DNA from 2 places in the Duganella vulcania genome. Region 2 is predicted to be linked to the other one. Evidence: predicted binding sites of a transcription regulator. Region 2 holds the regulator's gene; the other holds the start of a gene.

What was found. The regulator sigma-54, encoded in region 2, starts transcription at its own class of promoters, with help from an activator protein. The targets are predictions, from matches to a motif close to TGGCANGNAANCTGCTTT.
Region 1: a site for sigma-54 is predicted at 4,211-4,228, ahead of GTP90_RS13465 (CmpA/NrtA family ABC transporter substrate-binding protein). Genes of this name have one in related genera too.

What each region holds. Positions count from the first base shown of each region.
Region 1 is NZ_WWCX01000018.1:82,361-89,730, forward strand. It holds gene cobA (uroporphyrinogen-III C-methyltransferase) at 1-347, opposite strand, end outside; gene GTP90_RS13450 (methyl-accepting chemotaxis protein) at 372-1,043, opposite strand; gene GTP90_RS13455 (ABC transporter ATP-binding protein) at 1,043-1,849, opposite strand; gene ntrB (nitrate ABC transporter permease) at 1,862-2,764, opposite strand; gene GTP90_RS13465 (CmpA/NrtA family ABC transporter substrate-binding protein) at 2,777-3,949, opposite strand; gene GTP90_RS13470 (ANTAR domain-containing response regulator) at 4,332-4,955, opposite strand; gene can (carbonate dehydratase) at 5,058-5,735, opposite strand; gene dnaJ (molecular chaperone DnaJ) at 5,837-6,964, opposite strand; gene dnaK (molecular chaperone DnaK) at 7,098-7,370, opposite strand, start outside.
Region 2 is NZ_WWCX01000024.1:5,418-12,787, forward strand. It holds gene GTP90_RS15430 (antitoxin) at 1-234, opposite strand, end outside; gene GTP90_RS15435 (enoyl-CoA hydratase/isomerase family protein) at 463-1,548, opposite strand; gene hpf (ribosome hibernation-promoting factor, HPF/YfiA family) at 1,641-2,000, opposite strand; gene GTP90_RS15445 (RNA polymerase factor sigma-54) at 2,078-3,556, opposite strand; gene lptB (LPS export ABC transporter ATP-binding protein) at 3,560-4,312, opposite strand; gene lptA (lipopolysaccharide transport periplasmic protein LptA) at 4,315-4,902, opposite strand; gene lptC (LPS export ABC transporter periplasmic protein LptC) at 4,931-5,524, opposite strand; gene GTP90_RS15465 (KdsC family phosphatase) at 5,537-6,067, opposite strand; gene GTP90_RS15470 (KpsF/GutQ family sugar-phosphate isomerase) at 6,067-7,065, opposite strand; gene GTP90_RS15475 (monovalent cation:proton antiporter family protein) at 7,193-7,370, shown strand, end outside.

The sequences.
Region 1 (7,370 bases), on a different contig from region 2:
ATGCCCGGTACCACGTCCACCTCGATGCCATGCGCGCGCAGCGATGCCCGCTCTTCGCCGCCACGCCCGAACATATATGGATCGCCGCCCTTCAGGCGCACCACACGGTGCCCCGCGCGCGCCTCGGCGATCATCAGGCGCTCGATGAATTCCTGCGGCGTGGAGGCGCAGCCGCCTCGCTTGCCGACCTGGATCACCCGCGCCGTCGATGGCGCGAAGTTGAGTATCTCCGGATTGACCAAATCGTCGATCAACACCACGTCGGCGCGTTCGATGGCGTGGACGGCCTTTAACGTCAACAGTTCCGGATCGCCGGGACCGGCGCCTACCAGGGTTACGCTGCCCATGATGTTCTCCTCATGAAGTTCTAACTATCCTGCCGCGGCCAGCGCCGCGTTGACCATTTCATCGATCTCGCCGGTGATGTTGGACAGCACGCCCGCCACCACCGAAAATTCCTTGCCCGCGTGCCCCGCCCTCGCCGCGACGATGCGTGCGTTGAAGGCCACCATCCGCGCCTGGCGGTTGATGGTGTCGATATCGGTGATCACGCCACGCAGCTGCTTGCGCACCATGCGGGCGTGCTTCTTCGCCTGCTCTTCGTAGATGCTGGTGATGGTGTTGAGGATCGCCAGCGTCGGCGTGGTGATGCGCACCAGCTCCGCCAGCAGTTCCGCCGTCTGCGGCGATCCCAGTGCGATCGACTTCAGGGTGCATTCGCCCAAGTCGGCGAAGGCGGTGATCTGCCGGTCGCCATCCAGCTTGCCGAAGTAAGCCTCCCGCAGTTCGGTACAGAACACACCCGGCAGGCCATCCTTCTCGGCCAGCAGGGACTTGTTCGCGCCACGGAACACCGCCAGCGCCTCCTGCGCGATGGCGGCAGCGTCCTGCTGCCCTTGCGACGCCAGCAGCGCGTACAGCACGATGCGCTGCGACAGGAAGCGCCGGCGGCCCGACAGATTGATCAACGCGCCGAACACTTCACCGGACAGCGCCTTGGTGTCGGCGCTCTCCGGCGCCAGTGGGGGCGTGGTCATATCCATCAGGCGGCTTCCTTCGCGGGATGCGCCTGTTTGCGGTACAAGAACTCCAGCACCGCCGTGCGGTACTCGCCGTAGCGCGCATCCTGCGCCAGCGCCACGCGGTCGCGCGGACGATCCAGCCGCACGTCGACGATCTCGCCGATGGTGGCGGCCGGGCCGTTGGTCATCATCACGATGCGGTCGGACAGCAGTACCGCCTCGTCCACATCGTGCGTGACCATCACCACGGTCGACTTGGTGGCGGCGACGATCTTCAACAGCTCGTCCTGCAGGTGCGCGCGCGTCAACGCGTCGAGCGCGCCGAACGGCTCGTCCATCAACAGCACCTTGGGCTCCATCGCCAGCGCGCGGGCGATGCCGACACGCTGCTTCATGCCGCCCGAGATCTCGTGCGGACGCTTGCCTTCCGCCGCCGTCAGGCCGACCAGCGCCAAGGCCTGCAAGGTGCGCTCGCGCAGCTGGCTGCGCGTTTCGGTCTTGCCGAACACGCGCTCCACGCCGAGGTGGATGTTCTCGTAGCAGGTCAGCCACGGCAGCAGCGAGTGGTTCTGGAACACCACCGAGCGCTCCGGCGACGGCCCGGCGATCTCGCGGTTGGCGCACAACAGCACGCCGTCCGTGGGCTTGAGCAGGCCGGCGATCAGGTTCAGCAAGGTCGACTTGCCGCAGCCCGAATGGCCGATCAGCGTGATGAACTCTCCCTTGCGCACCGTCAGGTCGATCTCGCGCAGCGCGTGGAATACGCCCTTCCGGGTGTGGAACACCATCTCCACGCCTTCGATATCGATGAATTTTGGCTCGTCCATGATCGCGCTCCTTTAGTTGGATACTTGTTCGTAGGTGAAGGCGCGGGCCAGCGCCATCAGCGCCTGCTCCAGCATCAGCCCGACCACGCCGATGGCGACGATGGCGATGATGATGTGCGGGACATTGAGGTTGTTCCACTCGTCCCACACCCAGAAGCCGATGCCCACGCCGCCGGTCAGCATCTCGGCCGCGACGATCACCAGCCACGCGGTGCCGATCGACAGGCGCACGCCGGTCAGGATGTAGGGCAGCGCGGACGGCAGCAGGATCTTGGTCAGCACCTTCCACTCCGTCAGGTTGAGCACCCGCGCCACGTTCATGTAATCCTGCGGCACGCGCTGCACGCCGACGGCGGTGTTGATGATCATCGGCCAGATCGAGCAGATGAAGATCGACCAGATGGCGGCCGGGTTGGCGGACTTGAACACCAGCAGGCCGATAGGCAGCCAGGCCAGCGGCGACACCGGCTTGAGCAAACTGATGATCGGCCCGAACATGCTGCCGATGAACTGCACGCGGCCGATCACAAAGCCCAGCGGGATGCCGACCAGCGCCGCCAATCCGAAGCCCACCGCCACGCGCTGCAGCGAAGCGAGCACGTTCCAGCCTATGCCCTGGTCGTTCGGGCTTTTGCTGTAGAACGGATCGGAGAACAGCTTGACCGCTTCCTGCAAGGTTACCAGCGGCGTCGGGAAGCTGCTGTTGTTGATGGTGATGATCTGCCAGACCAGCACCAGCAGCGCGGCGCCCAGCAACGGCGCGACGATCTTCATCGCGGTGGCGGACACCTGCTGCCGCGCGCGCGTCGACGCGTTGGCGGCCAGCGGGCGGCGTGGACGGCGGACCGGCGCCGCATCAACTTCTACAACCGCCGGCACGGGCGCGGCGCTTTCAGGTTGGAGCATGGCGTTCATGGCATTCCCTCATCAGGCTTTGATCTTGAACGAGGCGGCGAACGCTTTCGGGTTCTTGCCGTCCCAAACGGAACCATCCATCAGCTTCGACGTGCGCAGCGGGCTTTTCGGCACCGGTGTCTTGGTCATCGCCGCGGCTTCCTTGTACAAATCGATCTGGTTGACCGAGGTGGCCACGGCCAGGTAATCCGGATCGTCCTTCAGCAGGCCCCAGCGGCGGTGCTGCGTCATGAACCACATGCCGTCCGACAGGTAAGGGAAGTTGACCGCGCCGTCGTTGTAGAACTTCATGTAGTTCTGGTCGTCCCAGGTCTTGCCCAGGCCATTCTGGTAGCGGCCCATGATGCGCTGGTCGATCGCGTCCTTGCTGGTGTTGACGTAGGATTTGTCGGCGATCACCTCGGCCATCTTGTTCTTGTTGGCCAGCGAGGCGTCGATCCATTTGCTGGCGTCAAGGATGGCGGCCATCATCGCGCGGCAGGTGTTCGGATGCTTCTTCGCGAATTCCAGCGTCGAGCCGAGCACCTTCTCGGGATGGTCCTTCCAGATGTCCTGGGTGGTGGTGGCGGTGATGCCGACGCCGTCCATGATGGCGCGGTGACCCCACGGCTCGCCCACGCAGAAGCCGTCCATGTTCCCGACCCGCATATTGGCCACCATCTGCGGCGGCGGCACGGTGATGACCTTGGCGTCCTTCATCGGATTGATGCCGTTGGCGGCCAGCCAGTAGTACAACCACATCGCGTGGGTGCCGGTCGGGAAGGTCTGGGCGAAGGTGTATTCGCGCTTGTCGGTCTGCATCAGCTTGGCCAGCGACGCGCCATCGACCGCGCCCTTGTCGGCCAGCTTCTTCGACAGCGTGATGGCCTGGCCGTTGTTGTTCAGGCCCATGAGCACCGCCATGTCCTTCTTCTGGCCGCCGATGCCCATCTGCACGCCGTACAGCAGGCCATACAGCACATGGGCTGCGTCCAGGTCGCCGTTGGCCAGCTTGTCGCGCACGCCGGCCCACGAGGCCTCTTTGCTCAGCACGAACTTGACGCCGTATTTCTTGTCGAAGCCCAGCACCGAGGCCATCACCACCGACGCGCAGTCGGTCAGCGGAATGAAGCCGATCTTGATTTCTTCCTTCTCCGGCTTGTCCGAACCCGCCGCCCACACCCCACCCGTTGCCAATCCCAACATGCTTCCCCCTGCTACAAGACCTGCGCCATGAATGATTTGCCGACGCTTGGTGTTTACAGTGTTCGCATCGGATGGCAGGTCGTTCCCTGCTCGTGGCTTTTCATATTCCATCGCAAATCCCTTATGTAGTCAGCAGAACAAAACGGCAAAAAAAAAGTCTACCCAACGTGAACGGATTCACGTGTGTAGACGTCGTTGTCTGGTGGACCTCACCGCCGTTGGCGAGGTACATCAAGCGCACCGTTGCGCTTGCTTACAGGCTATGCAATGTCCATGCCAGCAAGTTTGCAGGGGAAAGCCAGGGGGATGGGGCGGATCGGAGTGCCGTGCGGTGGGGCGGAAAACGCACCGCGATTGCGCGGTGCATCATTTTGGACGGGCGTCAGCCCAGTAAATCTTCGACGTCGATGATGCGCTGGGCCACCTCGGACAGCTTGAGGTTCTTGCTCATGGCCATGCTGCGCAGCTTTTGGTAGGCCTGCTCTTCGCTGAAACGTTGGCGCTCCATTAACAGGCCCTTGGCGCGCTCGATGATCTTGCGCTCGGCCAGCTTGCTCTTGGTGTCGGACAGTTCGTCCAGCAGCTTCTGCTCGCGCTTGAAGCGCGCCAGCGCCACCTGCAGCACCGGCTTGATGCGGTCGCTCTGCAGGCCGGCCACGATGTAGGCCGACACGCCGGCCGCCATGGCGGCCTCCATGCTCTCGGTGTCGTCGCTCTCGGTGAACATGACGATGGGGCGGCGCTCGTCACGGGTGGCGATGACGATGTGTTCCAGCACGTCGCGCGCGTCGGATTCGGCGTCGACGATGATCATGTCGGGCTGCAGTTGCGCGATGCGCTCGGGCAGGTACATGTCCGGCGGCAGCGAGGCGACGATGTCGTAGCCCGCCTCCAGCAGGCCGATGCGCAGCGCGCGGGCCCGCTCGGCCTGCGCGCGCAGCGCCTCGTCATCCTCGTCGCCGGCCAGGATGATGGTGTTGACGACCACGATACGTAAATGTTTCATGGCCGTCATGCGGAGTATGGAAGAGAGTTCATGGCCTTACTGCAAGCAAGAATCAATCCATTCTACGGCACAAAGCCAACTCTCTGCCAGCGGCAACGCGGATCAGCCCAGGTCCGCCTCATACGCGCTCAGACGCTTGGCCACGCGCGGCTGCAGCTCGTGGGCGGCGGCGACGGTCATCTCCAGGTCGTGCAGCTTGCCGTCCTTCAGGCCGTAGACCCAGCCGTGCACCGTCACGTCCTGGCCACGGTCCCACGCGTCCTGCACGATGGTGGTCTGGCAGACGTTGGACACCTGCTCCACCACGTTGAGCTCGCACATGCGCTCGGCGCGCAGCTTGCTGGTCAGGACATCGCCCAGATAGCGCTCGTGCTTCTGGTGCACGTCCTGCACATGGCGCAGCCAGTTGTCGGCCAGGCCGACGCGGGTGCCGGTCATCGCCGCGTGCACGCCCTTGCAGCCGTAGTGGCCGACGATGATCACGTGCTTCACCTTCAGCACGTCGATGGCGAACTGCAGCACCGACAGCGCGTTCAGGTCCGAATGCACCACCACGTTGGCGATGTTGCGGTGGACGAAAACGTCGCCAGGCGCCAGGCCCAGCAGCTCATTTGCCGGCACCCGGCTGTCCGAGCAGCCTATCCACAGGTACTCCGGCGAGGCTTGTTGCGCCAGGCGGTTGAAGAAGTCCGGGTCGCGTTCGACTTCGGATTCGGCCCAGCGGCGGTTGTTGTCCAGCAGGTCGCGCAACGGGGAATTGCTGTTGTCCAGATCACTCATGATGCTCCTCTCGTACATAAGAAGACCGCCGGTCCACCCGGAAAGGTGGCGCGGCGGTCCGATATTACCAAGACTGCGTGACGTCGCAGTTACTCAACTGGCTACTCAAAAAAATCCTTTACCTTGTCGCGCCAGGTCTTGCTTTGCGGGCTGTGCTTGGCGCCGCCCTCGGTGGTCAGCTTCTCGAAATCGCGCAACATGTCCTTCTGCTTCTCGGTCAGCTTGACCGGGGTCTCGACCGCCACGTGGCAGAACAGGTCGCCCGCGAAGCCGGAACGCACGCCCTTGATGCCCTTGCCCTTGAGGCGGAAGGTCTTGCCCGACTGGGTGCCTTCGGGAATCGTGAACGATACTTTACCAGACAATGTCGGAACCTCGATGTCGCCGCCCAAAGCCGCCTTGGCGAACGAGATCGGCATCTCGCAATGCAGGTCGTCGCCCTCGCGCTGGAACACGCTGTGCGGCTTGATGTGGATCTCCACATACAAATCGCCCGACGGCCCGCCGTTGGTGCCCGGCTCGCCGTTGCCGGACGAGCGGATGCGCATGCCGTTGTCGATGCCGACCGGGATCTTCACTTCCAGCGTCTTGTTGCGCTTGATGCGGCCCTGGCCCGAGCATGCGGCGCATGGCTCCGGAATGATCTTGCCGGTGCCGTGGCATTTCGGGCAGGTCTGCTGGATGCTGAAGAAGCCCTGCTGCATGCGCACCTGGCCGTGGCCCGCGCAGGTCGAGCACGTCACCGGCGAGGTGCCCGGCTTGGCGCCGGTACCGTGGCAGGTGTCGCACTTGTCCCAGGACGGCACGCGGATGGTGGTGTCGAAGCCGTGCGCGGCCTGCTCCAGCGTGATCTCCAGGTTGTAGCGCAGGTCGGCGCCGCGGTACACCTGCGGGCCCTGGCTGCGGCCGCGGCCGCCACCGAAGATGTCGCCGAAGATGTCGCCGAAGGCGTCGCCGAAGCCGCCCGCGCCACCACCGAAGCCGCCTCCGCCGCCCATGTTCGGGTCGACGCCGGCGTGACCATAGCGGTCATACGCCTCGCGCTTCTCCGGATTGGTCAGCATCTCGTAGGCTTCTTTGACTTCCTTGAATTTTTCTTCCGACTCTTTGCTATCCGGATTGCGGTCCGGATGGTACTTCATCGCCAGTTTGCGATACGACTTCTTGATCTCGTCTTCCGACGCGTTTTTGGCGACACCAAGTGTCTCGTAGAAATCTCGCTTTGCCATATTGTCGGCACCTTGCTGTATTTATACTGATGTACTGTTTATGCTAAAAAGCCGAGCCGGTGCCGTTTCCACGGCCGCACGGCTCGGCGCTCGTCCTCCCCGCCTGCGCGGGGATGGCGATCTTACTTGCCGATTACTTGCTGTCTTTGACTTCTTTGAAGTCGGCGTCCACCACGTCGTCCTGTGGCTTGGCCTGCTCGGCGCCCGCGCCCTGCTGGCCAGCGCCGCCTTCGGCGCCGCCGCCGGCAGCGGCTTGCTGCGCCTGCATGTCAGCGTACATCTTCTCGCCCAGCTTCTGCGAAGCGGTCGACAGCGCGGCCACCTTGGCGTCGATCTCGGCCTTGTCGCCGGCCTTGATCGAACCTTCCAGGTCGGTGATCGCCGCTTCGATCTTCTCCTTCTCGCC
Region 2 (7,370 bases):
GGCTGGAAACTGATCTTCCGCCCCAAGCGGCGCTTCTTTCCTCCACTCGGCCAGCAATTCAACGATGTTTGCTGGCCTGGTCACTGGCTCGATGATGAGTTTGTTGCCTTCGCGATGGATCAGTACACGATCCCCCGGCAACTCGAACTCGACAGGAATCCGCACCGCCTGGCTGCGGTTGTTGCGAAATAGCTTGGCTTCTTTGGGCTTGGATGGCGTCGATGGGGCAGGCATGGCAGTGCGCTCCTTTGCATATGTCGATAGTATATGCCAGATCAAAACCGCGTCAACCTTGCCCTTCCAACGATCGCCGCCAGCGTCAACGGCTCCAGCGCACCACTTCGATGGTGTGGCCGTCCGGGTCTTTGATCATGGTGCCGAAATAGCAGTCGAATTCGCCGACCACTTCGTAGCAGGCCATGACGACGGGCTCGTCCGATCCAGTTCCACCGCCATCGGTGTCTAGTCCAGGTGACGCAACGGGTGGGCGTAGTCCGGCCACACCGGCTGGAAGAAGCGCTGCACCATGGCGGCGTCCACCTCGTCCAGCGAGGCCGGCTTCCATTGCGGCGCGTTGTCCTTGTCGATCACCAGCGCGCGCACGCCTTCGATCACTTCGCCATCCTCGAAGTTGTGGCGCACCAGCGTGCGCTCCATGCGCAGGCAGCCGGCCACGTCCAGCGCGGCGCCGCGCTTGACCAGCTCGTGCGTCACGCACATCATCAGCGGCGAGCGCGTGGCCATGACCTGCAGCGTCTTTTGCGCGAAGGCGCTGTCGTCCGTTTTCAGCGAGGCGATGATGGCCGGCACCGAGCCGGCGCCGAAGTGGCGATCGATGGCGGCGCGCTCGGCCGCCAGCTTGCTGTCGCCCGCCGCGCCCTTGAACGGCTCGGCGAAGGCGGCGATGGCCTCGGCCAGTTCCGCGCCGGCGGTCGATTCCAGGATGGCCTCCAGCACCTCCATCGCTTCGGCCGGCGCGTAGTGGTCGGCCAGTCCCGCGTACAGCGCGTCGGCCGCGCTAATGGTCACGCCGGTCACGCCGAGATAGCAGCCCAGCTTGCCCGGCGCGCGCGACAGGAAGTAGCTGCCGCCCACATCCGGGAACAGGCCGATGTTCACTTCCGGCATGGCCATTTTGGTCCGCCCGGTGACGATGCGCACGCGGCAGCCGGGGCCGCCCTGCGCCACGCCCATGCCGCCACCCATGACCACGCCATCCATCAGCGCGATGTACGGCTTGGGATAAAAATGGATCAGGTGGTTGAGCGCGTACTCCTCGGTGAAGAAGTCCTCCACCAGCGCGCTGCCGCCCTGCGGCGTGGCGCGGCCGGCGTCGTAGAAGAAGCGGATGTCGCCGCCGGCGCAGAAGGCCTTCTCGCTGCTGCTGCGGATGACCACGGCGGCCACGCCGCTGTCGTCGCGCCACGCCATCAGCGCCTGCGTGATGTCGCGCACCATCGCCAGCGATAAAGAGTTCAAGGCCTTGGGCCGGTCCAGCGTGATGAAGCCGGTTCCGTTGCTGACGCTGGTGTGGACGTATTCGCTCATGGGGTGCGCAGGATAGTGGTGAAAACCCTATTCTATGCGGGCGCAAAAAAGGGCGCCAGTGCGCCCTTAGTTTGATGGTGCCGGGGCCGTTGTTATAGGGCGGCGGCAGCGGGTTCGTAGCTATCCGGGAGATGCTTGATCGCATCGTGACCGTGCTCTTGGACCTTGGCTTTGTACTTCATGACCTGCCGATCCAGCTTGTCGACCAAGGTGTCGATGGCGGCGTACAGGTCCTGGGACAGGCTTTCCACGTAGACGGTCTTGCCCGACATGCGCAGGTTGATTTCAGCCTTCTGGCGTTTCTCTTTCTCTTTAAGGTTATCTACGGTCAGGATGACAGCAATATCAATCACTTGATCAAAGTGGCGGGTGACGCGTTCCAGCTTGCTCTGCACGTATTCACGGATGGCCGAGGTCACTTCGAGATGATGTCCACTGATGGTGAGATTCATACACACTCCTAAAGATAATGTCGCTTCTTACGGTTAGTGCGGGGCCCATTGCTACCGGGCGCGCAGGAACCAAGTAACTACAAAGACTTGCGGAGACTGACTGGCGGGATTTTCAAAGCTTCGCGATATTTGGCAACAGTTCGTCGCGCAATCACCATGCCTTGTTCTCCCAGCATGTCCGCAATCTTACTGTCGGATAAAGGATTTTTCGGGTCTTCTGCTCCTGTCAATTGCACAATGAGTGCGCGTATCGCCGTCGAACTTGCTTCCCCCCCCGCTTCGGTGGCGACATGGCTACCAAAGAAATATTTCAACTCAAACATGCCATGCGGGGTCAGCATATATTTTTGAGTTGTTACACGAGAAATAGTGCTCTCGTGTAGACCCAGTGTATCAGCAATTTCGCGAAGCACAAGGGGGCGCATGGCGACCGCGCCGTGCGAGAAAAAGTTCTTTTGTCGTTCTACTATCGCTTGTGCGACGCGCAAAATCGTGTCGAAACGCTGGCGCATATTCTTGATCAGCCACTTGGCTTCCTGCAGCTGCGCGCCCATCGCGCCCTCGCCTTTTCCCTGCTTGAGCAGGTTGGCGTACATGGCGTTCACGCGCAGGCGCGGCATGACGTCGTTGTTGAGGCTCACTTGCCAGCCGTTGCGTGATTTCTTGACGATCACATCCGGCACCACGTAGTCCGACACGTCCGACGCGAACGCCGAGCCCGGATGCGGATTGCACTGGCGGATGACGGTTTGTGCTTCGCGCAAATCCTCGTCGTCGCACAGCAGCGCCTTCTTCAATTTGTTGAAGTCGCGCTGGGCAAACCAGGTCAAATGATTTTCCACGATGGCCAGCGCCATGCGCCGCGTGACCAGCGGGATGCCCGGCAGGCGCTTGATCTGCAGCGCCAGACACTCGGACGCGTTGCGCGCGCCCACGCCCATCGGGTCGAAGCTTTGCAGCAGCGACAGCGCGGTGCGCAGTTCGTCGAGGTCCACCTCCAGCTCTTCCGGCAGGCGGGCGTGGATTTCCTCCAGCGATTCCTCCAGGTAGCCGTTCTCGTCCAGCGCGTCGATGATCAGCTCGACCAGCGCGCGGTCGCGCATCTCCAGCACCGTCACGCGCATCTGCTCCATCAGGTGCTCGCGCAGCGTGCAGTGGCTGGCCTCGAGCTGCGGACGCGCATCCTCGTCGTCGGGCGCCTTGCTGCGGCCGGCGTCGCTCCAGTCGACGTCGGCGTCGCTGCTGGTGCTCTCGGTGTCGGCGGCCGGGCCGTCGTAGTTGTCGGCGTCGGCGGCCGGCGCCTCCTGGGCGTTGGGCGGGCCTTCCGGCGGCGCGTCGCCGACCGGGGCTTGCTGGCTGATGGCGCCGTCCGACAGCAGCCGCAGCGAGCGGTCCAGCGGGTCGTCGAGGCGCTCCAGCAGCGGATTATCGGTCAGCAGCTGTTCCAGTTCCTGATGCAGCTCCAGCGTCGACAGTTGCAGCAGCCGGATCGACTGCTGCAACTGGGGCGTCAGCGCGAGGTGCTGCGACGTGCGCAGTTGCAAAGACTGTTTCATGGGTCACATACGGAAGTGTTCACCCAGATACACGCGACGCACCGATTCGTTGGCGATGATGTCGTCTGGCCGGCCTGAAGCCAATACCGTGCCCTGGTTGATGATATATGCGCGGTCGCAGATGCCCAGCGTCTCGCGCACATTGTGATCGGTAATGAGGACGCCGATGCCGCGTTCCTTGAGGAAGCGCACGATGCGCTGGATCTCAATGACGGCGATCGGGTCGACCCCGGCGAATGGTTCGTCGAGCAGCACGAAGCGCGGGTTGGTGGCCAGTGCGCGCGCGATCTCCACGCGGCGGCGCTCGCCGCCCGAAAGCGACAGCGCCTGGTTCTCGCGCAGCTTTTCGATCTGCAAATCGGCCAGCAGGGTATTGAGCCGTTCATCAATGGCAGCCTTGGATAAAGGCTTGCCGTCCACTTTCTGGATTTCGAGGACGGCGCGGATATTTTCTTCCACCGTCAGCTTGCGGAACACCGACGCTTCCTGCGGCAGGTAGGACAAGCCGAGCGAGGCGCGGCGGTGGATCGGCAGCGAGGAGATGTCGGTGCCGCTGATGTCGATGCTGCCGGCGTCCGACGGCACCAGGCCGACGATCATGTAGAACGAGGTGGTCTTGCCGGCGCCGTTGGGGCCGAGCAGGCCCACCACTTCGCCGCATTCCACTTGCAGGGACACGTCATGCACGACCTGGCGCTTGCCGTAGGTCTTTTGCAGGCCGCGTACGATCAGGGTGCTACCGCAGGATGGTTCCATGCTCACTTCTCCGTGGCCGGCGGCGTCGACGCGGCTGGCGTGGCGGCCGGCGCGGCCGGGCGGATGGTTGGCTGGATCACCATGGTGCCGCGGCCGGCGCCCGGCTTGCTCTCGCCGGTGACGGTGTTCTTCACGGCGAACTGTTCCTTGCGGCTGTCGTAGGAAATGAACTCGCCGTTGACCTCGTCGCTGAGGCGGCCGCCTTCGAGGCGGCGCACCTTGGCCTTGGAGAACAGCTTGACCAGGTCGGTCTTGTTGCTGTACTCGATGCGCTCGGCTTCGCCTTCGACCCACTGGTCGCCGGCGCCGTCGCGCTTCTGGCGGAAGGTGGCCGGCGTGCCCGGCGTGCTGGTCAGCACGACGAAGTCGTAGCCTTCCGGGTCGGTGGTCATCACCGCCTTGGGCGACTTCAGCAGCAAGGTGCCGCGCGTCAGGATCACGTTGCCGATCAGCGTCTTGACCTGCTTGACGTCGTCGATCTGCAGATCATCATACTGGATCGTGGTCGGCTTGGTGGAGTCGGCCTTTTCCGCGTGGGCGGCGCAGGCCGCCATCAGCAGCACGGCGGCCGACAATATCAATTTTTTCATCGTCATTCCATTCTTCATCGTTGGTTCTTCAATGGCCGGGGCGCGGCGGCAGCACCAGCTGCCCGCGTCCGCCCAGCTGCACTTCGCGCGTGGCGTTGTTGGCCTTCATGCCGACGCCGTTGGCGGTGGCGTTGCCGATCTCCAGCGCCACCGGCGCGGTGGTTTCCATCCGTTCCTCGTCCGGGTACACGGTCAAGGTCGAGGTCGTCATGCGCAGCGCCTGCGCCTTCGGCGTGGCCGGGCGCACCACGTCCACATTACCACTGAGCTTGACGCGCGTATTGCCCTGGTCGACATGGGCGGTGTCGGCATGCATATTCATCGGCGGCTGGTCGCCCGACAGGCTGTGCACGTACGGCTTGTCGATGTCGGACGCGTCGCCGACCGGGTGGTGGGTCAGCTTCTCGCCGGAGATGATGTAGGCCGGCTGGCCGGTCTTGTTCATGCGTACCATGCTGAAGCGGTCGATGATGTAGTCCGGCTCGTTGCGGTGCTGGTCGGCCTGCGCCTGCTGGCCGGCCTGGTTGACCACCTGCACCAGCCAGAAGCTGCCGATGGCGACAAACACACCGACCACCATCACGATGGTCAACTGCCAGCGGTGGGCTGTTCTCTTATGCATGCTCGGTCCTCGTCAAACCAGGAACTGCGCCATCACGCGCTCGTACGTGCCCTGCGCATGCAGCAGCAGTTCGCATACTTCGCGCACGGCGCCGCGGCCGCCAGCGGCCACCGTGGTGTGGTGGGCGCGCTCCAGCACTTCGGCGCGGCCGTTCGGCACGGCCACCGCGAAGCCGACGCGCGTGAGGATCGGCAGGTCGACCACGTCGTCGCCGATGAAGCCCACCTGCTCGGCGGTGAGGCCGGTCTTTTCCAGCAGCGCATTGAACGGCGTGAGCTTGTCGTGGCCGCCCTGGTGCAGGAAGCCGATGCCGAGGTCGGCCGCGCGCTTGATCACCTGCGGCGAGGTGCGCGCGCTGATGATGGCGGTCTGCACGCCGGACTCCTGCAGCAGCTTGATGCCCAGGCCGTCGTGCACGTTGAAGGTCTTGAGCGCCTCGCCCTCGGCGCCGTAGTGCAGGCTGCCGTCGGTCAGCACGCCGTCGACGTCGAAGATCATCAGCTTGACGCGCGCGGCGCGTTCCACATACGTTAATTCGGTCATCAGATCACCTTGGCGCGGGTCAGGTCGTGGATGTGCAGCGCGCCGACCAGCTTGCCGTCGGCGTCGGTCACCAGCATCTGGTTGATGCGGAACTGTTCCATCACCGCGACCGCGTCGACCGCCAGTTTTTCCGGCGAGATGCTGCGCGGGTTGGCGTGCATGACGTCGCGGATCACGACCTTGGTGAAGTCCTGGACCTTCTCGATCATGCGGCGCAGGTCACCGTCGGTGAACACGCCGATTGGTTTGTTATCGGCGTCGACCACGGCGGTCATGCCCATGCCCTTTTGCGTGATCTCCAGCAGCGCGTCGGTCAGCTTGACGTCGGCGGTGACCTTCGGCACGGCGTCGCCGCTGCGCATGACGTCGCGCACGTGGGTCAGCAGGCGGCGGCCCAGCGCGCCGCCCGGATGCGAGCGCGCGAAGTCTTCTTCCTTGAAGCCGCGCAGGTCCAGCAGCGCGACGGCGATGGCGTCGCCCAGCGCCAGCGTGACGGTGGTGGAGGTGGTCGGCGCCAGGTTCATCGGGCAGGCTTCCTTGGCCACGGCCACGTTCAGGTGGACATCGGCGATGTCGGCCAGGCTGGAGCCGGGCTTGCCGGTCATGGCGATGACCTTGCTGCCCATGCGCTTGACCACCGGCAGGATGGTCATCAGCTCGGCGCTCTCGCCGGAATAGGAAATGGCGATGAAGGCATCGTCGGCGGTGACCATGCCGAGGTCGCCGTGCGCGGCTTCGGCCGGATGCACGAACAGCGCCGGCGTGCCGGTCGAGGCCAGCGTGGCGGCGATCTTGCGGCCTATGTGGCCGGACTTGCCGATGCCGGACACGACCACACGCCCCTTGCAATTCAGCAACAGTTCGATGGCCTGCACCACGCTGTCGTCGGCGTCCAGGCGGGCGTTCAGGGCGGCGATGGCCTCGGCCTCGTTTTGCAGGGTGTCGCGGGCAAGGCGCAACGCACGCGCGGCCATATTTGCGTCAAAAGCTTTCAGCATTGTTTTTTCATGGGTTACACTCATGCCCAAGTATAGCCGAATTGAGAAAGCAAAAAACTTGCCAGTAACAACATAAGGGGCCCTACAGCCCACAAACAACGAAATAATATTTTCTGGCCAGGTTGATATGACGTTTACACCTTTGGAATTGACCTTGTTGTTGCTGGGCAGCGCGGTGCTGGGCGTGGTCGCCTTCCGCATGCTGCAGCTGCCGCCGATGCTGGGCTACCTGGCGGTCGGCATCCTGATCGGCCCCCACGCGCTGGGCCTGGCCGAGTCGGGCGAGGCCTTCCACTCGCTGGCCG